One region of the Streptomyces decoyicus genome, then DNA from elsewhere that is predicted to be linked to it. Evidence: riboswitches for the same ligand, from Rfam matches in the RefSeq annotation. Region 1 holds a riboswitch; the other holds the start of a gene.
The links. A riboswitch is a leader RNA that binds a small molecule or an ion and turns the genes downstream of it on or off. The one in region 1 is predicted to bind glycine.

Region 1 (11,881 bases):
CTGTTCACCGCCGGTCTGCTGTGCGCCCCGGGCACCGGCGGCGGGGCCCACCTCGCGCTGCCGCAGGTGCTCACGGCCGCTGCCGTCGGGGCGCTCGCCGGCTCCCAGGTCGGATTCTGGATCGGCCGGCGCGGCGGCCGCGCCCTGCTGGCCCGCAGCCGCGCCCGCCGGCTGCACGAGGGCGCCGCCCGCGCCGAGGCGCTCCTCGCCCGCTACGGCCACGCCAAGGCCCTCGTCCTGGCCCGCTTCGTCCCCGTCGTGCGCACCGTGCTGAACCCGCTGGCCGGCGCCCTGGGCGTGCCCGCCCGCACCTTCGCCCTCTGGCAGATCGCCGGCGGCCTGCTCTGGACCCTCGGCCTCACCCTCGCCGGCTACGCCCTGGGCTCGTCCGTACCGAACGTCGACCGCTATCTGCTGCCGCTGGTCGCCCTGGTGGTGCTGGTCTCGCTGGCCCCGCTCGCCGTCGAACTGCTCCGCTCCCGCAGGCGCCCGCACCAGGCGCCCGACCCCACCCCGCCGCCCGGCGCCTGAACCACCGGCCCCCTCCGCACCACCGCCCCCTCCGCAGCACCGCCCCGGCCGCCGAGCCGCCGAGCATCCGAGCCGCCAAGGAGAACCCCGTGACCCACCTCGCCTTCGGGGGAGCCTCGATCGACGGCGGCCTGTATACCCGGATCACCTGGCTCGCCCGGCACACCCCGCACGAGCTCAACACCCTCATCACGTACGCCACCGACTACGGCCTCGCCCTCTTCGCCTTCCTGATGCTGACCGGCTGGTGGCGGGCGCGGACCCGCGACTCCGGCACCATGGCGACCGCGCTGGCCACCCCCGTCGTCGTGGTCACCGCCTTTCTCGTCAACGACCTCGCCAAGAGCCTCTTCGGCGAACCACGTCCCTGCCGGACGCTCCACGCCGTCACCATCGAGGTCTGTCCCGGGCCCGGCGACTGGTCCTTCCCCAGCAACCACTCCGCCCTCGTGGCGGCGGCCGCGGTCGCCCTGCTGCTGTGCGACCGGCAGCTGGGCCGGATCGCCGTACCGGCCGCGCTCCTGATGGCGGCCTCACGCGTCTGGGTCGGCGCCCACTACCCGCACGACGTCGCCGCCGGCCTGATCGTCGGCGCCCTCGTCGCCCGGGGACTCACCCCGCTCGCCCGCCGCGCGGCCCCCGCCGTCGACCGGATCCGCGCCACCCGGCTGCGCCCGCTGGTGGCCGCACGGTGACGGCGTCCGAGCCGGGACCGGGCCCGCGGCCGCGGCCGTCACGGCCGGGCTCGGAGCCGGTTTCGCGCGCCGGGCCGCGGCGGCGCCCCCGTACGGCCCCGCTTCTCGTCCTCGCCGCGGTCTGCGCCGCGCTCTTCGCCGCCCTGGCGGTCACCGTGTCCGTACGGCACGGAGCCCCGGTCGCTCCCGAACGGGCGGCCCTCCGCTGGGCCGCCGCCCACCACGGGGAGCCGCTGCGCTCCATGGCCGGTGCGCTGACCGCCACCGGAACCGGGCCGGTCCCCTATCTGCTGGCAGTACTCGCCGGCCTGCTGGCCGGCCGGGACGCGGCGGGCCGGCTCCGCGCGGTGATCTGCACCCTCGTCGTGCTCGCCGTCGGCCAGGCGATCCGTTACGGCCTGATGGAGCTGCTAGCCCGCCCCCGCCCGCCCGCCGTCGACTGGGCCGGGCGCGCCTCCGGCTACGCGTTCCCCTCCGGCCATGCCACCACCTCGGCGCTGGCGGCCGGAATCCTGGCCTGGGGCATCGCCCAACGGGCCCGGCCTTCCGTCGCCCGCACCTGGTACGTGGTGCTCGCCCTCTGGGCCGTCGGAGTCGGCCTCACCCGTGTCGCCCTGCGCCTCCACTGGCCCGGCGATGTCCTCGGGGGCTGGCTCCTGGCGGCGACCCTGCTGGCCCTCGCACTGCTCCTGGAGCCGTTCGCCTTCCCCCGCCGGGGCCGCTCCCGATGCGGGCCGGCGAGAGCCCCATAGTGCCCATCCCCGCATATGCGCATTCCCATGAACAGCTGACGATCGGATCAGGTCTTCCCCAAGGCGGGCATGGACGCGTCCCGCGCCGAGCAGCACTGTCCTGAGGTGCCGTGACGACGGGAGCGATTCGGCCACCGGCGCCGCTCACGGCACGTACCGCCGCACCACCAGGGGGACCACCGATGAACCAGCCGCTCGACGCTTCACCGCCGCGCCCGTCAGCCGACGGGACCGCCGCGCCCGCCCCCCGCCGCTGCGCGGCCGCCGCCGCCAAGGACCCGACCCCCTGCGAGGGGCCGCGGGAGGCCGCCACTCTCGTCGACCGCCAGGGCAGGGAGGTCGCCGGCTGCGTCCACCACTGCGCCCGTCTGCTGGCCGGCCTCGAAGGCGCCCGCGTCCACCCCTTCGTCCCCACGAGCCAGGCCCTGGAGATCTACTCGCGGGCCCGCGAACTCCCGCCCTTCGCCTGGGAGATCGGCAGATAGCCCGGACCGGCGGTCCCGCCTGCCCGTGCACCCGGCCCGACGGCTCACTCCCGGCGGGCGGAGGGCGCCCTTCCGGACATCGCCCTCCGCCCCTTCCTCAGCACTCGATGATGTTGACGGCCAGACCGCCCCGCGCCGTCTCCTTGTACTTGACGCTCATGTCGGCGCCGGTGTCCTTCATGGTCTTGATGACCTTGTCGAGGGAGACATGGTGGCGGCCGTCGCCGCGCAGGGCCATGCGGGCGGCGGTGACGGCCTTGACGGCGGCCATGCCGTTGCGCTCGATGCAGGGGATCTGCACGAGGCCGCCGACGGGGTCGCAGGTCAGGCCGAGGTTGTGTTCCATGCCGATCTCGGCGGCGTTCTCGACCTGCTCGGGCGAGCCGCCCAGGACCTCGGCGAGGCCGCCGGCGGCCATCGAGCAGGCGGAGCCCACCTCGCCCTGGCAGCCGACCTCGGCGCCGGAGATGGAGGCGTTCTCCTTGAAGAGCATGCCGATCGCACCGGCCGCGAGCAGGAAGCGGACGATGCCGTCCTCGTCGGCGCCGGGCACGAAGTTGATGTAGTAGTGCAGGACGGCGGGGATGATGCCGGCCGCGCCGTTGGTGGGTGCGGTCACCACGCGCCCGCCCGCGGCGTTCTCCTCGTTCACGGCCATCGCGTAGAGGGTGGTCCACTCCATGGCGTGGGCGGTGGCGTCGCCCTCCGAGCGCAGCTGGCGGGCGGAGTGGGCGGCGCGGCGGCGGACCTTGAGGCCGCCCGGCAGGATGCCCTCGCGGGACATGCCGCGGGTGACGCAGGCCTGCATGACCTGCCAGATCTCCAGCAGTCCGGCGCGGATCTCGTCCTCGGTGCGCCAGGCCTTCTCGTTCTCCAGCATGAGGGCGGAGATGGACAGGCCGGTGTCGTGGGAGAGGCGCAGGAGTTCGTCGCCGGTGCGGAAGGGGTGGGTCAGGGCGGTGTCGTCGGGGACGATCGGGTTCTCGCCGGCCACCGCGTCCTCGTCGATGACGAAGCCGCCGCCGACCGAGTAGTAGGTCTTCTCCAGCAGGGGCGCGCCGGCGGCGTCATAGGCGAAGAGCGTCATGCCGTTGGCGTGGTAGGGCAGGGCGCGGCGGCGGTGGAGGATGAGTTCGGTGGCTTCGTCGAAGTCGATCTCATGGGTGGTGCCTATTTCCGCCCCGAGCAGGCGCAGGCGCTTGGTGGTGCGGATGCGCTCGACCTCGTCGTCGGCGGATTCGACGTCCACGGTGCGGGGGGAGTGGCCTTCGAGGCCGAGGAGGACGGCCTTGGGGGTGCCGTGGCCGTGGCCGGTGGCGCCCAGGGAGCCGAAGAGTTCGGCGCGGACGCTGACCGTCTGGGCGAGCAGGCCGTCCTTCTTGAGGCGTCCGACGAACATCCGGGCGGCGCGCATCGGGCCGACGGTGTGGGAGCTGGAGGGGCCGATGCCGATGGAGAAGAGGTCGAAGACGGAGATGGCCACGGAGGCTGACTCCCTTGTCTGCTCGTGGTGGACGGTGGAGCAATGGGGCAGGAGGTACGTTTCTGCGCCGTTGTTCGAGCGTAACGCGGACCCGGTCGGCTGCCGCCGGACGGAAACCGTCGGGTTCCCGGCGCCGCGGGTAACGCTCGGTGCCGGTGTGGATACGGCGCCGGGGCGGTGCCGGGCGGCGCACGGGTCCCGGCCTGTCGAGGAGGCCGGTCCGGCTCTGATCCGCCGGAGCGGGGCCCGGCCGCAAGGCCGCCTCCCCGTGGAAGGTCTGCTGCCCTCCGCCGCGTCGGCCATGCACGGGCGACCACACCGGAGTGCGCCGTGACGGCGCGGAAGCGGGGAGAAGAACGGGCACGCGGACAGCGAGCCCGGGACCGGGCGCCCCGGGCTCACCGGCTCGTTCCCTTCCTGGCCGCCGGTCGCCGACGGCCAGGAAGGTCACTGCATGAGACGTGTCACAGGGACGGGTACAGCGGGAACTTGTCCGCGAGCGCCGTGACGCGGGCCTTGAGGGCTTCGGCGTCATAGGCGGGCTTGAGGGCCTGGGCGATGATGTCGGCGACCTCGCGGAAGTCCTCGGCCTGGAAGCCGCGGGTGGCCAGCGCGGGGGTGCCGATGCGCAGGCCGGAGGTGACCATCGGGGGCCGGGGGTCGTTCGGGATGGCGTTGCGGTTGACGGTGATGCCGACCTCGTGGAGGCGGTCCTCGGCCTGCTGCCCGTCGAGCTCGCTGTTGCGCAGGTCGACCAGGACCAGGTGCACGTCGGTGCCGCCGGACAGCACGGACACGCCGACCTCGGTCACGTCGGGCTGGATGAGGCGCTCGGCGAGGATGCGGGCGCCGTCCAGGGTGCGCTGCTGGCGCTCCTTGAAGTCGTCGGACGCCGCGACCTTGAAGGACACCGCCTTCGCCGCGATGACGTGCTCCAGGGGGCCGCCCTGCTGACCCGGGAAGACCGCCGAGTTGATCTTCTTGGCGAGTTCCTGGGTGGAGAGGATCACGCCGCCGCGCGGACCGCCGAGGGTCTTGTGCGTGGTGGTGGTGACGACGTGGGCGTGCGGCACGGGGGAGGGGTGCAGACCCGCGGCGACCAGGCCGGCGAAGTGCGCCATGTCGACCATCAGGTAGGCGCCGACCTCGTCCGCGATCCGGCGGAACTCGGCGAAGTCGAGCTGGCGCGGGTAGGCGGACCAGCCGGCGACGATCAGCTTCGGGCGGTGCTCCTTGGCGAGGCGCTCGACCTCTTCCATGTCGACCAGGTTCGACTTCTCGTCGACGTGGTAGGGCACCACGTTGTAGAGCTTGCCGGAGAAGTTGATCTTCATGCCGTGGGTGAGGTGGCCGCCGTGGGCGAGGTTGAGGCCCAGGATGGTGTCGCCCGGCTTGATGAGGGCGAACATGGCGGCGGCGTTGGCCTGTGCGCCGGAGTGCGGCTGGACGTTGGCGGCCTCGGCGCCGAAGAGCGCCTTGATGCGGTCGATGGCGATCTGTTCGACGACGTCGACGTGCTCGCAGCCGCCGTAGTAGCGGCGGCCGGGGTAGCCCTCGGCGTACTTGTTGGTGAGGACGGAGCCCTGGGCCTCCATGACGGCGACGGGGGCGAAGTTCTCCGACGCGATCATTTCGAGGGTGGACTGCTGGCGGTGGAGTTCGGCGTCGACGGCGGCGGCGACGTCGGGGTCGAGCTCATGGAGGGAGCTGTTCAGAAGCGACATGAGTCTTTCCTGGGGAGTCAGGGGCGCGAGGGGGTCCCCTGGGCGGAGTCCGGGGGAGCTGTCACGCGGGCGGTGGCGGTCGGGGGGAGCCGGGTGGCTCAGCCGGTGATGAAGGCGGCGTACTCGTCGGCCGAGAGCAGTTCGCCCGGCTCGCCGCTGATCTTCACCTTGAACAGCCAACCGCCCTCGAACGGGGCGGAGTTCACCAGCGAGGGGTCGTTGACGACATCCTCGTTGATCTCGGTGATCTCACCGTCGACGGGCGAGTAGAGATCGCTGACCGACTTGGTCGACTCCAGCTCGCCGCAGGTCTCGCCCGCCGCGACCGTGGCACCGACCTCGGGGAGCTGCACGTAGACGACGTCGCCGAGCGCGTTGGCCGCGTGCTCGGTGATGCCGACCGTCGAGACGCCTTCCTCGGCGCCCGACAGCCACTCGTGCTCCTTGCTGTAGCGCAGCTGCTGGGGGTTGCTCATGGCTCGATTCTCCTGTACGCGAGGGTGTGATCGTGAAGGGGGTCGCCCCTGGCACGGCCAGGGGGAGGGTCTTGCACAGTGAGACGCGCGGGCGCACCGCTGCCCGGGTCCGCCGCGGATGGACCGTTACTTCTGCCGCTTGTAGAACGGCAGAGCGGTGACCTCGTACGGCTCATGGCTTCCACGGATGTCCACACAGACACCCTCGGTACCCGGTGTGGCGTAGGCGGCGTCGACATAGGCGATGGCGATCGGCTTGCCGAGCGTCGGGGACGGCGCCCCGGACGTGACCTCACCGATGACCGTGCCGTCGGCCGTGACGACGGGGTACCCGGCACGCGGGACCCGGCGGCCCCCGGCGACCAGGCCGACCAGCTTGCGAGGCGGCTGGGTCTCGGCGCGCCCGGCGGCCGCCGCCAGCGCGTCGCGGCCCACGAAGTCACCGCCGTTGGAGGTCTTCTCGAACTTCACGACCCGGCCCAGGCCCGCGTCGAACGGTGTCGTCGCGGTGGTCAGCTCATGCCCGTACAGCGGCATACCGGCCTCCAGACGCAGCGTGTCGCGGCAGGACAGACCGCAGGGCACCAGACCGGCGTCCTTGCCCGCCTCGGTGAGCGCCTCCCAGAGGGCGACCGCGTCGGCCGGCCGGACGAACAGCTCGAAGCCGTCCTCACCGGTGTATCCGGTACGGGCGATCAGTGCCTCGACACCGGCGACCGTGCCGGGCAGTCCCGCGTAGTACTTGAGCCCGTCCAGATCGGCGTCGGTGAGCGCCTTGAGGATCGCGGGGGACTCCGGGCCCTGCACCGCGAGCAGTGCGTAGGCGTCGCGGTCGTCGCGGATCGCGGCGTCGAAGCCGCCCGCGCGCGCGGTGAGCGCGTCCAGCACCACCTGGGCGTTGGAGGCGTTGGCGACGACCATGTACTCCTGGTCGGCCAGGCGGTAGACGATCAGGTCGTCGAGGATGCCGCCCTCGGCCTCGCAGATCATGGTGTAGCGGGCGCGGCCGGTCTTGACGCCGCCGATGTTGCCGACCAGGGCGTAGTCGAGGAGGTCGGCCGCCTGCGGGCCGGTGACGGTGATCTCGCCCATGTGGGAGAGGTCGAAGAGGCCGGCGCGGGTGCGGACGGCGACATGTTCGTCACGCTCGCTGCTGTAGCGGAGCGGCATGTCCCAGCCGGCGAAGTCGGTCATGGTGGCACCGAGCGCGCGATGGGTGGCGTCCAGGGCGGTACGGCGGGGGGCATCTGTCATGGTTCTGGGCTCCCAGGCATGGGTGACAAGACGTTCTCCCCATCTGTCATCGGAACCTGAGAGGTTCACCGGGATCGCGCGAACGGACCCGGTTTGCACCTTGGGTGGAGCCGCCCCGTAGGCCGGGCAGTGGCTCGCTTTTCAGATCTGCCTCGCCCGCGCGGTATAGGGGCCTGAGAGATTCAAGGGAGGACTTGCTCCTTCGGCGCCCCGCCATGGCGGCCGGGGACTCTCCCGCGCGGGTTCAAGCGGCCGGTATGGAGTTGGCCGTGCACGAGTAGCTGCGCTGGTGCACGTGGCGGCCACATCATTGCACGGGATCGCCGGATACAGGAGTCCCGGCCGCCGCCCGGCCCGTGACATGGGCAGATCGGACAATCTCCTTGATGGGCATTACCTTTTCTTGACACTCTGCGGGTAGGGGACGGACTCGAACCGGAGCAGAACCGGACGGGGAGGACGATCACGGTGCACAGCGAAGCGGCATGGGGGGCCACTTCCGGGGTCGCGCCCCCGGACGTCGTGCCGGCGGCGCCGCCCGTCGCGGCCCGGACCGGGCGGCCGCCGCGGCCCGTGGTCCGGCCGGGGCGCGGTGCCGAGATCGTGGACCTCCGGGGCGGGGGACGGGCGCGGGGCGCCGCCGAGCTGCGGTTTCCGGCCGGTGACCTGGTGGTGGTCTCCGGGCTGCCGGGCAGCGGCAAGAGCACCCTCATGCACCGTGTCGTGCCGCCGCTGGACGCGCACGGCGCCGCGGTGCACCGCATCGATTCGCAGGACGTCCGGGAGCGCTGGGCACGGGGCAGACTGCGCCGGCTGCCGTACGCCCTCTACCGCCCGCTGGTCCGGGCCGCCCACTATCTGACGCTGCACCGTGCGCTGCGCTCCGGCGAGAGCGTGGTGGTGCACGACTGCGGCACCCTGGCGTGGGTGCGCCGCTGGATCGCGCGGTCCGCGGCGCGCGGCGGCCGCGGGCTGCGTCTGGTGCTGCTCGATGTGGCGCCCGAGGTGGCGCTGTCCGGCCAGGAGTCCCGGGGCCGCGGGGTGTCGGGGTACGCCTTCGCGCGGCACCGCGGGGCGGTGGGCCGGCTGGTCGGCGCGGCGGAGTCGGGCCGGCTGCCGAAGGGGTTCAGCTCGGCGGTACTGCTCGACCGGCGGGCGGCGAGCGCCCTGGACACGGTCAGCTTCGACTGAGCGGACCCGCACCCCGCCCCCCGGGTTCCCCCTCCCGCCTTCTCGTCTAGGGTCTTTGGCCAGATGGCGCGGTTTGGAACGGGTGGATACGCATGACATTTCCGGAGCAGGGGATACCGCAGCTGGCGTGGCCGGCGAACGAGCTCGAAGAGGTGCTGGCCGCGTCGGTCGGGCACCCGGAGGCCGGTGGCCGGATCGTCGAGGTACTGGGCCGCAGCCGGGTGTGGGTGCCGCTGCCCAACGGCGGCGGGCCGGAGAGCGCGGGCCCCGGCGCCCGCGGCCTCGATCTGCCCACGGTCGAACTCGGCGGTGCGGCCTATGTCCCGGTCTACAGCTCCGAGCAGGAGTTCCTGCGGGTGGTCGGCTCGCACCTGTCCTTCACCGTCGCCCCGGCCCGGGAGTTCGCCCGCGGGCTGCCGCCGCACATCGGCATCGCGGTCAACCCCGACGGCGCGATAGGCGTTCCGCTGCCGCCGCCCGCGGTGGCCGAACTGTGCCGGGAGGGGCGCCATGAGCCGGCCGGCCTGCCGAGCGGCGGCCGGGTGCGGCTCTTCGAGCCGGACTGGCAGGACGAACCGGTGGATTTCCTGGCCGCCGCCGGACTGGAGTTCTCCGGCGCCGGAATTGTCCTGACTGCCCGGCGTGCCCTGGCAAGCGTCGAGGGCGACACGCCCGCACTGTTCGTCGGAGTGCAGATCGGGGCGGAGGTCACCGCACTGCACGACGGCACTGCCCGCGAGGCGGTACTGTCAGCCCTCGGACGTGCGCTCGGCGCAGTACCGCTGCCCTGGCCCGTACAGCTCGTCATGCTCGACCTCGCCCAGGGTGACCCGGTCGCCGACTGGATGCTGGAGCGTGTGCGGCCCTTCTACTCTCGGGACCACTCGTAAGCTGGTTGGATGACGGGCGGGCGCACCCACACGTGCCCTGCTGACAGAAGGGACGGACCACGTGAGCGCGGGTGCGCATCAAGGGCCGGCGGCGGCCGGACAGCTGGAGCAGCTGCTCCAGCAGGTCGCGCCCGGCCGTTACGACGCCTACGAGGCACTGCTGCACGCGCTCGCCGCGAGCCAGGTCTGGATGCTGCTCTGGCACGGCCGGGCCGGAATGCCCGATGCGCAGTACGGAAACATGGAGGTCGAGGGCCTCGGCTATGCGCCGTGTGTGACCTCGGCGCCCGAGCTCGCCGCCTCCGGCTGGAACCGTGACCACGAAGTCGTCACCGGCCCGGAGATCGCCGCCTCGCTCTTCCCCGACCGCTGGGGCCTGTGGCTGAATCCGCATGCCCCCGGCGGCGGTGTCGGCATCCCCTGGCTGGATCTGCGCCGTATCGCCGGTGGTCTGGACCGGCTGCCCGCCGGTCCGCTGCGGATCTCCGAACCGGTCATCGACATCCCGCAGTTCTATGCGCTGCTGGCCCAGAACGCCCATCGGACGCCCGCCGTGCGGTCGCTGCGCCGGGCCTGGGTGCAGCCCGCGCTCGGTGCCCCGTATCTGGCGATCGGTCTGGATCTGTACGACACCGGCCAACAAGCGGTGGATTCGGTACGGTTGATGATCCAGCAGTCGATCGGCGCGGTTCCGGACGGTCTGCCCGTCTCCACCGTCGCGATGAACGACGAGTACGACCCGGTCGGCATGTGGATGCGGGCCTCCGCGCGCCCCTTCTTTGACCGTGACGGCTACGTCCAGGCGCCGGGCCAGCCGGCCCCCGCGCCGTCGTACGGCTACGGCTACCCGCGCGCTTACTGACAGCCTGTCTCCGACGTCCGACCGTGCCGGCCGGGCGTCGGGCCTGTGGTGAATTCACCCTGTATGCCCGGCGGTTGAGGCCCCCTCCCGCTGGTGATCGCCCCGCTCAGCCCGAACTGTTGTCCGTATAACGGAATGCCGTGGAGCACATCACAGTTGCGCATCCTTTCCCCGTCAGGACTGGTGACTGATCGCGAAAGGGATGAAGACTCCGGAAACAACAGGGCCTCGGCCCTTTGTACGAGCGTCATCCCGTACGGCGTCGCGCGAGCCTCTGATCTCCATAGTGCGAACTTCCGCGATGTCCGCAGCACTTGCACCACTTGCACCGACTTGCACCAGTGATGTGAACCAGGCCGCTATCCGCGGCGGGCAGGGGCCGGCCACCGTCGGCCGAGAGGGGTCAAAGGCACTGTGACCGCACCGATCGAGACCACCGGGGCGGCTGCTGAGGCGCAGCCGGAAGCGGTGCTGAAGGGCGTCGAAGGAAAGCAGATCGAGGGGCGTTCGCTCGGTCAGATCGCATGGTTGCGCTTCCGGCGGGACAAGGTTGCGGTGGCCGGTGCCATCGTTGTCATCCTGCTCATCGTCGTCGCCGCGCTCTCCCGTCCGATCCAGTCCCTGCTGGGGCTGGACCCGAACAGTCCCAACCAGTCGCTGATCGATCCCAACACCACGCTCCCCAAGGGCGACATGGGCGGCATGAGCGGCGACCATCCCCTGGGTGTGGACCCGAAGTTCGGCCGTGATCTGCTCGCCCGGATCCTGGAGGGCTCCTGGGTGTCGCTGATCGTCGCGTTCGGCGCGACCCTGCTGTCGGTCGCCATCGGCACCGTCCTCGGTGTGGTCGCCGGCTTCTACCGCGGGCGGGTGGACTCCCTCATCAGCCGGATGATGGATGTCTTCCTGGCCTTCCCGCTGCTGCTCTTCGCCATCGCGATCTCCGCATCGCTCCAGGGCGGCGCCTTCGGCCTGGAGGGCCTGCCGCTGCACATCTCGGTGCTGATCTTCGTGATCGGCTTCTTCAACTGGCCCTACATGGGCCGGATCGTGCGTGCGCAGACGCTGTCGCTGCGCGAGCGGGAATTCGTGGACGCCGCCCGCGGCATGGGTGCGCGCGGGCCCTTCATCCTCTTCCGGGAGCTGCTGCCCAACCTGGTGGGGCCGATCATCGTCTACTCGACGCTGCTGATCCCCTCCAACATCCTCTTCGAGGCCGCGCTGAGCTTCCTGGGCGTCGGCATCCAGCCGCCCCAGGCGTCCTGGGGCGGCATGCTCAACCAGGCGGTCAAGTACTACGAGGTCGACCCCCAGTACATGATCGTTCCTGGCCTCGCGATCTTCGTCACCGTGCTCGCGTTCAACCTGCTCGGTGACGGACTGAGGGACGCGCTGGACCCGCGCAGCCGCTGACGGCGCTCCCGGCGCTCTCCCAGACGTCCCAACTGCGTTACCGCGTTACAGAGTTACTGCGTTACTTGCGTTGCTTGTGTTTCTGGTTTCTGCGTTTCTCGACGAACGAAGGGGACACCGACCAT
Region 2 (11,881 bases), 4.8 Mb from region 1:
CCACGCCCCGGATGTCGAGTGCGAAGTCCTCGCCGCGGGCCGCCCGCATCTGGTCGTTGAGCAGCACATAGCGGTCGTTCTCGGAGAGGCTGGCAGCGGTGAGATCGGTGGCGTGCAGGGTGGGCAGAATGCCGATCATCACGATCCGGGCGGCGACCTCCCGTGCCTTCCTTTCGGCGTAGGCGAGTCCCGTACGGAGTTCCTCGGCAAGCTGGTCCAGGACGCGGCCGCTCAATCGGTGCGGAAGGATGTTGACCTCCAGATTGCACCGGGCGAGTTCGGTCTGGAAATCACAGCTGGCGATGCGCTCGAGAACTTGGGAGTTCATCATGCGGGGCAGCCCGTCGGCGCCGGCCAGATTGAGTTCGATCTCCAGGCCCATGAGGTTCTTGGGCCGGTCGAACCTCTCCTCCTTCAGGAGCCTCTGCAAACCCTCGAGACACTCGTGAAGCTTTCTTCGATAACGCTCCCGGTCCGCCAGGTCGATCCCGTCCGCGGCGACCTTCTCCCCCATCGACGGGTCCCTCCTCGAGTGAACGGCCCGCGGACACGGGCCGCTTGGGGCCTTCCCCGACTCCACCGGGGCTCACGCTACGGTCGATGATGCCCCGGCAATCTGATCGATAACGCCGCGGGGGCATGCCGGTACCGGTAGGCTCGAAGTGGGCCAGCCACCGGCACATCCCGAAGGCATATCTCACTGGCGACAGCAGACCGCATTTCCTTGGTGAGAATCACTGACGAGATCCGGCCTACCGCGCTGCCGAGGCAATACGAGGTGGTGCCGTAAAACCGTTGCACAAAGCGGCGGAAATCACCTCGCACAACGGTCTGGATTTCACCTTGCCCGAAATCCACAAGGCCGGTAGCCGAAACACTTTCAGAACATACGTCGTATAAACTCCGCTTACGAGGCAGAGACTTGGCGCCCAGCGTCCCGGGGTTCTCGCCGGCACGGGGGCACAGCGACTGACCTCGCCGGGCCGCAGCCCCGGCCGGCCACGCTCTGACCCGCACGCAGACAGCGTCGTTTGCACCCTGCCACGCTCCACCGTGTCTCCGAAGTGAGAGGCGACCCACCATGCCGCTGCACCTTCCCCCTGCCCCCGCGCCTGCCCTGCGCAGCGTTCTCGCCGCCCTCGGCTCGCCCACCGCGGTCCGCGAGGCCCCGGTCGCCGCACTGCGCGCCCATCAGGGTCCGCTCAGCCCCGACCACCCGCTGCCCGTCCACGTCTGGGACGACGTCAGCCGGGCCGGCGGCATGCCGCACACCCGTCTGGCCGGCTGGCGCTTCCTGGTCCGCGGCGGGGAACGTGCCGTGGCCACCGCCGAGGCGATGCTCACGGCGGACGGCTGGACGTTCTCACGCTTCTGCGGCGGCCCGTACGTCGCCGCGACCGAGCAGGCGCTGGCCCAGGCCGAAGCGCTCGGCACGCCCTACCAGCCGCGCCTGCTGTCCGTCCCCGAGCTTTACATGCTCACCCTGTGGCTGCATCACGACATCGCCTCCGACGGTGCCGAAGGCCTGCCCACGCCCGCTGACCTGCTGATACCGCTCGCGCCCGCCCCGCCGGGGATCGCCTCGCACCGTCCGCAGCGCATCGCCGACCTGCTTCCCCGGCTGACGCTGCGCCTCACCCCCACCACCCCGCTCCTCGCCGAACCCGCCTGAGCCGACGCGCCGGACCGTTTCCCGCACGGACACCGGCGCCCGCGACCCCGCACGAGCATGCCCCGCGGCCCCTTCCGGCCGCGGGGCGCTCTGTCGCGCTCACCCGGGCGGCCTAGCCCGCGGATACCACTCCCAACCCTCCTGGGAAGGAGTGCAATTGGGAGCAACCGCCCGCATGGGTGACGCGTCCCTATCGAGTGAGTACCGCTGCTGCGAAATCCCTGCGGAATCCCGTCCGTGGGGCAACACTGGGATCGACCGAAGGAAACGGGGGAGCGGCCATGAACACCTCATCGAGCCGCACGACGACGTTCACCACTCCGCAGCGAAAGACAACTTCCATGTGCCAGCACCAACCGCCATGCCCGTCAGCCGACTCCAGCGACCGGGAGGCCGCACACCTTGTGGCGCACCACCCGGAACAGGGCTGGAGCCTGCTCTGCAACGGCGTCCTGCTCTTCGAGGACACCGGTGAGCTGCTGCCCAACGGGCAGGTCATCGCCCCGCACCGAGCACGGGCCACCGCCGCCGCCTGACCCGCGAGCGCGCGGCACGAACGACAGGGCCCCCGGCAGATCTGCCGAGGGCCCTTGATGTTGCCGTGAGTCAGGTGCGGTGACTCAGTTGTCGTACTCGTCCAGCGGCGGGCAGGAGCACACGAGGTTACGGTCGCCGAAGGCACCGTCGATGCGGCGGACCGGCGGCCAGTACTTCTCCGAGGCCTCGACGCCGGCCGGGAAGACCGCCTCCTCGCGGGTGTACGGGTGCGACCAGTCGCCACCGAGCGCGCCCGCGGTGTGCGGGGCGTTGCGCAGCGGGTTGTCGTCCTTGTCCCACTCCCCCGAGCCGACCTTCTCGATCTCCGCGCGGATGGCGATCATCGCGTCGCAGAACCGGTCCAGCTCGCCCAGGTCCTCGCTCTCGGTCGGCTCGATCATCAGCGTGCCGGCCACCGGGAAGGACATCGTCGGCGCGTGGAAGCCGTAGTCGATGAGCCGCTTGGCCACATCGTCGATGCTCACACCGGTCGCCTTGGTCAGCGGCCGGACGTCGATGATGCACTCGTGCGCGACCAGACCGCCGGGGCCGGTGTAGAGCACCGGGTAGTGCGGCTCCAGGCGCTTGGCGATGTAGTTGGCGCTCAGCACCGCGACCTGGGTGGCGCGCTTGAGGCCCTCGCCGCCCATCAGGCGGACGTACGCCCAGGAGATCGGCAGGATGCCGGCCGAGCCCCAGGGCGCCGCGGAGATCGGTCCCACACCCGTCTCGGGGCCCGCAGCGGGCTGGAGCGGGTGGTTGGGCAGGTACGGCGCCAGGTGGGCGCGCACGCCGACCGGACCGACACCCGGGCCACCGCCGCCGTGCGGGATGCAGAACGTCTTGTGCAGGTTGAGGTGCGAGACATCGCCGCCGAACTTGCCGGGCTCGGCGAGGCCGACCAGCGCGTTGAGGTTGGCGCCGTCGACGTAGACCTGACCGCCGGCGTCGTGCACCGCCGCGCAGATCTGGGTGATGTGCTCCTCGAACACTCCGTGCGTGGAGGGGTAGGTGACCATCAGGACCGCGAGTTCGTCACGGTGCTTCTCGATCTTGGCGTGCAGATCGTCGGTGTCGACCTCGCCGTCCTCGCCGGTCTTGACGACGACGACCTTCATCCCGGCCATCACCGCGCTGGCGGCGTTGGTGCCGTGCGCGGAGGACGGGATCAGACAGACGGTGCGCTGCTCGTCGCCGTTGGCGCGGTGGTAGGCGCGCACCGCCAGCAGACCGGCCAGCTCGCCCTGCGATCCGGCGTTCGGCTGGATGGAGACCTTGTCGTAGCCGGTGACCGTGGCCAGCCGCTCCTCCAGCTCCTGGATGAGCGTGAGGTAGCCCTGAGCCTGGGCGGCCGGCGCGAACGGGTGCAGCTGGCCGAAGGCGGGCCAGGTGACCGGCTCCATCTCGGTGGTCGCGTTCAGCTTCATCGTGCAGGAACCGAGCGGGATCATGCCGCGGTCCAGCGCGTAGTCCTTGTCGGCGAGGGTGCGCAGGTAGCGCAGCATCGCGGTCTCGGAGCGGTACTGGTGGAAGACCGGGTGGGCGAGGTAGTCGTCGCTGCGCAGCAGGGCCTGCGGCAGCGTCTCCGCGGCGGCCGCGTCCAGCTGCTCGACGTCGCCGTGCAGACCGAAGGCACCCCAGACGCCGGCCAGCTGCGCGCGCCCGGTGGTCTCGTCGCAGGCGATGCCGACCAGGTCGGCGTCGACCTGCCGGAGGTTGACACCGGCCTCGCGGGCGGCCGCGACGACCTCGGCGGCCCGGCCGGGCACCCGCGCGGTCAGCGTGTCGAAGTACGCGTCGTGGACGATCTCCACCCCGCCGGCCCGCAGGCCCTCGGCGAGGACCGCGGCGTAGCGGTGGGTGCGCCGGGCGATCGTCCGCAGGCCCTCGGGCCCGTGGTAGACCGCGTACATGCCGGCCATGACGGCGAGCAGCACCTGCGCCGTGCAGATGTTGCTGGTGGCCTTCTCCCGGCGGATGTGCTGCTCACGGGTCTGGAGCGCGAGGCGGTAGGCCTTGCTGCCGTCGGCGTCGACGGAGACGCCCACCAGACGTCCGGGGAGGCTGCGGGCGAACTGGTCGCGTACGGCCATGAAGCCGGCGTGCGGTCCGCCGAAGCCCATCGGGACGCCGAAGCGCTGGGTGGTGCCGACGGCGATGTCCGCGCCGAGCTCACCGGGCGAGGTCAGCAGCGTCAGGGCCAGCAGATCGGCGGCGACGGTGACGATCGCGCCCAGCTCGTGGGCCTGCTCGATGACGGGGCGGGGGTCACTCACCGCACCGGAGGCGCCCGGGTACTGGAGCAGCACACCGAAGACACCCCGCTCGGCGATCTCGGCCGGAATGCCGTCGGACAGATCCGCGACCACGACCTCGACGCCGGTGGGCTCCGCGCGGGTCTGGATCACGGCGATGGTCTGCGGCAGACAGTCGGCGTCGATCAGGAAGACGCCCTGCTTGACCTTGCCGACCCGGCGGGAGAGCGCCATCGCCTCGGCGGCCGCGGTGCCCTCGTCCAGCAGCGAGGCGCCGGAGGTGGGCAGTCCGGTCAGGTCGGCGACCATCGTCTGGAAGTTCAGCAGCGCCTCGAGGCGGCCCTGCGAGATCTCCGGCTGGTAGGGGGTGTAGGCCGTGTACCAGGCCGGGTTCTCCATGACGTTGCGCAGGATCACGGGCGGCGTGAACGTGCCGTAGTAGCCGAGTCCGATCATGGACGCCAGCACCTGGTTACGGTCCGCGAGGCCGTGCAGCTCCTGAAGGACCTCGGCCTCGGTACGGGCCTGCGGCAGGCCGAGCGCCTCCGCGCTCTTGATCACGTCGGGGACGGCGGTGGCGGTGAGCTCGTCCAGCGAACCGAACCCGACGTGCGCGAGCATCTTCGCCTGCGCCTCGTGGTCGGGACCGATGTGACGGTGCTCGAACGGGGTGCCGCGTTCCAGCTCGGTCAAGGAGATGCGATTGGTGGTCATCTGCGGGGGCCTCCTGGTCGGCGCGACCTACGAGGGGCACCGCGACGCGGGTGCCCGGACGGCCTCCCCCTCTGTCATCTCAACCTGAGAGTTTCACCGGCCCGCACGAGGCGGCCCGGCTTTCACCGTCGGTGAGGAGGGGCCCCGGCACTGTGCCTTCCGTCGCCCGCCCTGCTTTCCAGAGTGACCTCACCCATGCGGTACGTGTGCCTGAGAGATTCCGGGGAGGATTTGCTCCTTCGGCGCCCAGGTCGCGAACGACACAGGACTCTCCCGCACGGGGTCTGCGGCCATTGGCCAGCCTACCAGCGCCGCTCTCGAAGGCTCCTTCGAGTGGCCAGGGCATGAAATGTGCCGTTTGGTAGTTGTCAGAGGGCAGTTGCGACCAATTGGAGGGGCCGTGCAAACCGATATCGATCCCCGGAGCCTGATCGGCCGCAAAGCGTTCGACCGTAACGGCACCAAAATAGGCACGATCGACGAGGTATATCTCGACGACGCGACGGGGGAACCGGAGTGGGCGGCCGTGCGTACCGGACTCTTCAGCCGGGACGCGTTCGTCCCCCTGGAACCCAGCAAGATGGTCGGTGAGGGCCTGCACATTCCTTATGACCGCAAGTTGATCAAGGATGCGCCGGACTTCGGTGTCGGCCGTCACCTCTCGCCTGAGCAGGAACTTCAGCTCTATCACCACTACCGACTGGATATCTCTTCCCCGACCTCCGACCCGGTGTCCTCCCCCGGCTCCGGCGACAAGGACTTCGGCAGGATCGCCGGCTCGGACGACTGACCGTCCGCCGGCCCCCCGCGCACCAGCGGCAGGGGCTCCCCCGGCCGCAGCGCCGGATCCTCGACAGCAAAGGTCCGCACCCTTCCCGGTGCGGACCATGGCGTTTCGAAGCGTACGGTCACCCTCCCCACCCCACTGCCCTGCACCCACCCGGCCCCGTACTCGTCGTGCACCACGTCCAGTCCCGGATGCCAGCGCCGCGGCCGCTCCTCCTCGGCCTCGTGCGGCTCCGTCCCGCCGCCGGCCGCCTCCGCCGCGGCTGCCGCGGCCTTCGCGGTCTCCTCCGCCTCCCGCTCCGTCGCCACCTGGGCGAAGAGGTCCTCCTGCGTGAAGTCGGCCAGTCCGCTGACCCCCACACCCAGCAGCCGCACCCCGCCGGTGGTGTCCACCATCTCCAGCAGCCGCGCCGCGGCCTCCCGTATCACCGCCGGGTCGTCGGTGGGCCCCCGGAGCGTCTCGGAGCGGGTCAGCGTCGAGAAGTCGTAGTTGCGCACCTTGATGACCACCGTCCGTCCCGACCGCCCGGCGGCCCGCAGCCGCTGGACGCAGCGGTCGGCCAGCCGCAGCACCTCACTGCGCACCCGGGTCCGGTCGGTCAGATCGACCTCGAAGGTGTCCTCGACCGAGATGGACTTCGCATCCCGCTCGGCCACCACGGGCCGGTCGTCCCGGCCCAGCGCCATCGCATACAGCCCCGCGCCGTGCGCCTTGCCCAGCAGCCGCACCAGCTCGGCCTCACCGGCCTCCGCGGTCTCGGCGACGGTGTGGATCCCGGCCCGGCGCAGCGTCTCGGCCGTCGCGGGCCCCACCCCGGGCAGCGTCCGCACCGTCATCGGGCCCAGCAGCTCCCGTTCGGTACCGGGCTCGATCACCACCAGGCCGTCCGGCTTGGCCGCCTCGGACGCGATCTTCGCCAGCAGCTTCGCGCCGGCCAGCCCCACCGAGCCGGTCAGGCCCGTGGCGGAGCGGATGTCGCGGCGCAGCTGCTCCCCCACGCCCCGCACGGCGGCCGTCTCGGGCGGCACCCCGCCCGCTTCCAGGTCGACGAACGCCTCGTCCAGGCTCAGCGGCTCCACGAGCGGCGACAGCGCGTGCAGCAGCTCCATCACCGCCTCACTCACCTGGCGGTACAACGTGAAGCGAGGGGTGAGATAGGCGGCGTTGGGGCACAGCCGGCGCGCCTGGGCCGTGGGCATCGCGGAGCGGATACCGAACACCCGGGCCTCGTACGACGCCGTGGAGACCACTCCGCGCGGCCCGATCCCGCCGACCACCACGGGTTTGCCGCGCAGGCTCGGCTTGGCCGCCTGCTCGGCGGCCGCGAAGAACGCATCCATGTCGAGATGCAGGATCGTCGGGGCAGGTCTCACATGTCCGATGCTGCCCCATGCCACTGACAATCGGCCCGATGCCGGGCCGGTAGCGCCGTCAGGGACTCAGCCCGCGCGGTTGCGCCGCCGCGCCAGCTCGTCCTGCGGGTTCTTCCCGACCAGGGTCTCGCCGGTGTCCACACGCTCTCCGTGGAGCTGTGACAGCGCGCTCTCCACGTCCCGCCAGACCCGCCCACGGCGATCCCGAAGACGCCCTGACCGCCCTGGAGCAGATCCACGACCTGGTCGGGCGAGGTGCACTCGTAGACCGTCGCGCCGTCGCTCATCAGCGTCATCCGCGTCAGATCCGCCAGCCCGCGCGAGCGCAGATGCTGGACGGCCGTGCGGATGTTCTGAAGCGACACCCCGGTGTCCAGCAGCCGCTTGACGATCTTCAGGACCACGACGTCCCGGAAGCTGTAGAGCCGCTGGGTGCCCGAGCCGTACGCCGGCCGGATGCTCGGCTCCACCAGGCCCGTACGCGCCCAGTAGTCGAGCTGCCGATAGGTGATGCCCGCTGCCGCACAGGCGGTCGGGCCGCGATAGCCGATGTTCTGCGCCTCGCAGTCCCCCGACACCGCCGCGGCCGGTGCCGGGGCAGGATTCGCTGCTGCGCCCGAGTGGAGCGGCAACGCCCCTTCCGCCGCCATACCGTCGCCGGTGATTGCCACGCCGCCCTCCGTCCTCCACGTCCCGGACGGGACCTGCCATATCGACGGTATGCAGTCACTCGGGGTGCGTCAACGATCGCCGCGCTCGCCACGCCGAGTGATAATCACCCTACGAGTGGTTTCTCGTGACCTCGCACGGGGAAGGGCTAGTTGTTTGGCCAAAAACAGGTGGTTCGCCTGGCCGGTATTACTGGCTGTTGGTCCCGAAGTCCTCGGGCGAGATCTGGTCGAGGAACTCGCGGAACTTCTCCACCTCGTCCTCCTGCTCGTCCGGGATGGCGATCCCCGCGTCGTCCAGCACACCGTCGGTACCGAAGATCGGCGTTCCGGTGCGCAGAGCCAGCGCTATCGCGTCGGACGGACGCGCGCTGACCTCGACCCCGCTCGCGAAGACGAGTTCGGCATAGAAAACCCCCTCGCGCAGATCCGTGATGCGGACCTGCGTCAGCTCCTGGCCCACCGCTTCGAGCACGTCCTTGAAAAGGTCGTGCGTCAGCGGCCTGGCAGGGACCATGCCCTGCTGGGCAAAGGCGATGGCGGTGGCCTCCCCTGGCCCGATCCAAATGGGCAAGTATCGGTCGCCTCCCACCTCCCGCAGGAGCACGATCGGTTGGCTGGAAGGCATTTCCACCCGGACACCCACGACGTCGAGCTCGTTCACACAGCAACCCTAGGACGTGCCCGGCCGGTTTGGGTAGTCGGGCACTCGTTTGCTCACTACAGCCGGACCCGCAAAGCGCTCTGCACCAGTGCCGCATGCAGCCGTACGGACAGCGTCGCCAGCTCTCTGGCGGTGGCTTCGGCATGGGCCCTGGTCTGCGGGTTACGGTGCCGCCGAAGGGGTGCAACGACCTGCTCGACCAGGCCCGCCTCGCGCTCGGCGGCCGCCTTCACGGCACGCAGATGCCGCGGTTCGAGACCGAAACGGCCCAGGTCCGCAACAAGCTTGGCCACCGTGACGGCCTCGATGTCGTATCCGCCCTCCGCATGAGGGACGATGAGTCCGTAGGACTCCCAGTCGGCGAGCGCCGCCTCGTCCACCTCCGCGGCGGCCAGCAGCTCTGCCCGGCCGATCCGGGCAGCCGTGGGGCGCTCCTCACCAGGTTCGTGTACGCCCTCGACCAGATCCCGCGAGGGAGTGGTCGGGGCCGGCAGCGGCACCTGCTCTCCGCGCTCCAGGGCGTCCAGATGCTCCCGGATGACCTTCAGCGGCAGATAGTGGTCCCGCTGCATCCGCAGGACGCCGGCCAGCCGCTCCACGTCCGCCGGTGTGAACTTGCGGTATCCGGAAGGCGTGCGCTTCGGCTCGACCAGTCCCTCGGCCTCCAGGAAGCGAATCTTGGAGATCGTGACCTCGGGGAACTCCTCGCGCAGCAGGGTGAGCACCGTGCCGATGCTCACCGGCCTGCCGTCCGAGGAGGCGGCGCCGGCAGAGCCGGCACCGCCTTTCGGTGTATCGCGCATATGCCTTCCCCGACCGGTCAGATACCGGCGCCTCGCTGGCTCGCGTAGAAGACCAGGCGGAACTTGCCGATCTGGACCTCATCACCGTTGGCGAGGGCGACGGAGTCGATCCGCTCACGGTTGACGTAGGTGCCGTTCAGGCTGCCGACGTCGGCGACCGTGAAGAGACCGTCCGGACCGCGACGGAATTCCACATGGCGGCGCGAGACCGTCACATCGTCGAGGAAGATGTCGCCCTGCGGATGCCGGCCCGCCGTCGTCAGCTCGCTGTCCAGAAGGAAGCGGCTGCCCGAATTCGGACCCCGGCGGACGACCAGCAGCGCCGACCCGAGCGGAAGGGCGTCGACGGCCGCCTGCGCCTCGGGGGACAGCGACGGCGACAGGTTCTGGCCCGTCGCCTCCGAGTCGTAGGCCTCCAGCCCCGAAATGGAGATGGTGGAGGTCGTCTCGGACGCGCGCTCGGGCTGAGCGCCCGGACGCAGGGGCGCACCACAGTTGGAACAGAACCGGCTCGCCTCGGCGTTCCGGTTCCCACACCTCGTACAAACCGGCAAGGCCGACCCTCCACCCGTGCGTGCGGCTGATGGTTCCTGGGAACCTATGCGGCCGGGACCGGAGGGGTCAACAGAACCCGCGCCGTACCCCCCGGACGGACCGCTGACCTCGTCACGGAAGAGCGGACGGTCCTCGGCCGAACCGCTCTCGTCGGGCCGGCCCGACGCGCGGTGCCGCGCGGAGCCGCTGCCGCCCTCCTGGCGCGCGCTCTTGCCGAACAGCTTTCCAAACAACTTCACGGGCGATTCCCCTTGAACGAAATAGACCCGCCCGTGGGGCAGGACGAACCCTCGATGCACACACCGGCCCATCCGGACATCCTGTGAACGTCCGTGGCCTTCAGACAGTTTCCACCACACACCACACGCACGGTGCGTCGACCCCCCGCTACCTCATGCCCTCGCCGGGCACTCGACATACGCCTACGCCTCACTGCGATGACGACCGAGCGTAGTCAGGCCGCTTCGCCTCTCGCAAGGCGTCCACAATGATCTTCTCCTCACGGGTCACAGACACCTTGGCCTGCTCCTTTTCCAGCGTCTGAACCACTCCGCCGGGAATGTTCAGCGCCGGTTCGAGGTCCTCCGGCTTCCCGATGACCTTGAAGCGGAACGGCTGCGCGACGCGCTTGCCGTCGATCCCCACACCACCCTGAAGATCCGAGAGGGAGGTGTTCGCGACGACCCGGACGTCATTGACCTGGATGGCCTCGGCGCCGGCCGCCCGCAGCTCCTGGATGGTGTCCAGCAGCTTGTCCGCCTCGACGGAGTGCGTCGGGTCATCGATGGTCAGGTTGATGCCGGGCCCCTGCGCCGCGACGGTCCCGGCCAGCACACCCAGCTGCTGTTCCTTCTCCACGGTCTGTTTACGGGCCTCCTCGGCCTGGTCCGAGCTGTTCGCCAGCTCGGTCTTCTGCCCTTCCAGGCGCCGCTGTTCGTCGGTCAACCGCTGGGAGCGGTTGTCCAGCTCGTCCAGAATGCGCACCAAGTCTTCCTGGCGCGCACCCCGCAGCGCACTGCTGTCACTTGTGGAACGTACCTGAATCGCCAGACCGAGTCCGAGAATGAACAGGAGCAACGCGACGATCAGTTGAGCCCGGGTCAGCCGCGGCGGCCACAGGCTCGCCACCAGCCGCTCCCGACCGTTCTTCGGGCGCTCCGCACTCCCGTCATCGGCGATCACATCCGGAGTCGAGGAGTCTGCCCCTTTGTCCGTCTTCTGTCCAGCACTGTCCGGTTCCTGCGCTTCGGTCTCCTCTTCGGAGTCCGCCCGCTCCGGGATGCTCCGGCTCTCGGGCGGCATCGGCAGCCGGCCGGCCGGGCCCCTGTCCTGCCCCGCTTCCGGCCGGCCCGGCTCCGACCGCTCCGGCTCCGGCTGGTCCGGCTCCGACTCAAGCGCCTTCGACTCCGGCTCGGGCCGCTCCGCCCGCTCCGACTTCGCCACCGGCTCGGGCCGCTCCGCCCGCTCCGGCTGCACCGACTGCTCCGGCTTCTTCACCGGCTCCGGGGTCTCCTCGGTCGACATCCGCCTCACGCCCGGAAGACGTGCCGGCGGATCGCGGCGGCGTTGGAGAAGATCCGGATACCCAGCACCACGACGACGCCGGTGGAGAGTTGGGCGCCGACGCCCAACTTGTCGCCGAGGAAGACGATCAGCGCGGCGACGACGACATTCGACAGGAAGGAGACCACGAAGACCTTGTCGTCGAAGATGCCGTCCAGCATCGCGCGCAGACCACCGAACACGGCATCCAGCGCCGCGACGACAGCGATCGGCAAGTAGGGCTCGACCACCGTCGGCACCACGGGTCGGACGACAAGTCCGACCACGACTCCCACGATGAGGCCCAATAC

Region 2: linked by a shared signal. The riboswitch ahead of gcvP (aminomethyl-transferring glycine dehydrogenase) and the one ahead of gcvT (glycine cleavage system aminomethyltransferase GcvT) in region 1 are both predicted to bind glycine.

What each region holds. Positions count from the first base shown of each region.
Region 1 is NZ_CP082301.1:5,830,719-5,842,599, forward strand. It holds gene K7C20_RS25805 (DedA family protein) at 1-531, shown strand, start outside; gene K7C20_RS25810 (phosphatase PAP2 family protein) at 621-1,226, shown strand; gene K7C20_RS25815 (phosphatase PAP2 family protein) at 1,223-1,978, shown strand; gene K7C20_RS25820 (hypothetical protein) at 2,161-2,463, shown strand; gene K7C20_RS25825 (L-serine ammonia-lyase) at 2,561-3,946, opposite strand; gene glyA (serine hydroxymethyltransferase) at 4,411-5,670, opposite strand; gene gcvH (glycine cleavage system protein GcvH) at 5,769-6,146, opposite strand; gene gcvT (glycine cleavage system aminomethyltransferase GcvT) at 6,273-7,400, opposite strand; glycine riboswitch at 7,434-7,551, opposite strand; glycine riboswitch at 7,552-7,647, opposite strand; gene K7C20_RS25845 (AAA family ATPase) at 7,869-8,591, shown strand; gene K7C20_RS25850 (enhanced serine sensitivity protein SseB) at 8,684-9,481, shown strand; gene K7C20_RS25855 (enhanced serine sensitivity protein SseB C-terminal domain-containing protein) at 9,543-10,343, shown strand; gene K7C20_RS25860 (ABC transporter permease) at 10,758-11,756, shown strand.
Region 2 is NZ_CP082301.1:997,591-1,009,471, forward strand. It holds gene K7C20_RS04235 (glutamate-cysteine ligase family protein) at 1-514, opposite strand, end outside; gene K7C20_RS04240 (hypothetical protein) at 1,082-1,672, shown strand; gene K7C20_RS04245 (DUF5999 family protein) at 2,014-2,208, shown strand; gene gcvP (aminomethyl-transferring glycine dehydrogenase) at 2,293-5,178, opposite strand; glycine riboswitch at 5,367-5,464, opposite strand; gene K7C20_RS04255 (PRC-barrel domain-containing protein) at 5,579-5,968, shown strand; gene K7C20_RS04260 (DNA polymerase IV) at 5,872-7,338, opposite strand; partial or broken gene K7C20_RS04265 (MerR family transcriptional regulator) at 7,405-8,009, opposite strand; gene K7C20_RS04270 (bifunctional nuclease family protein) at 8,197-8,670, opposite strand; gene ftsR (transcriptional regulator FtsR) at 8,727-9,473, opposite strand; gene K7C20_RS04280 (FHA domain-containing protein) at 9,491-10,339, opposite strand; gene K7C20_RS04285 (DUF881 domain-containing protein) at 10,458-11,552, opposite strand; gene K7C20_RS04290 (small basic family protein) at 11,558-11,881, opposite strand, start outside.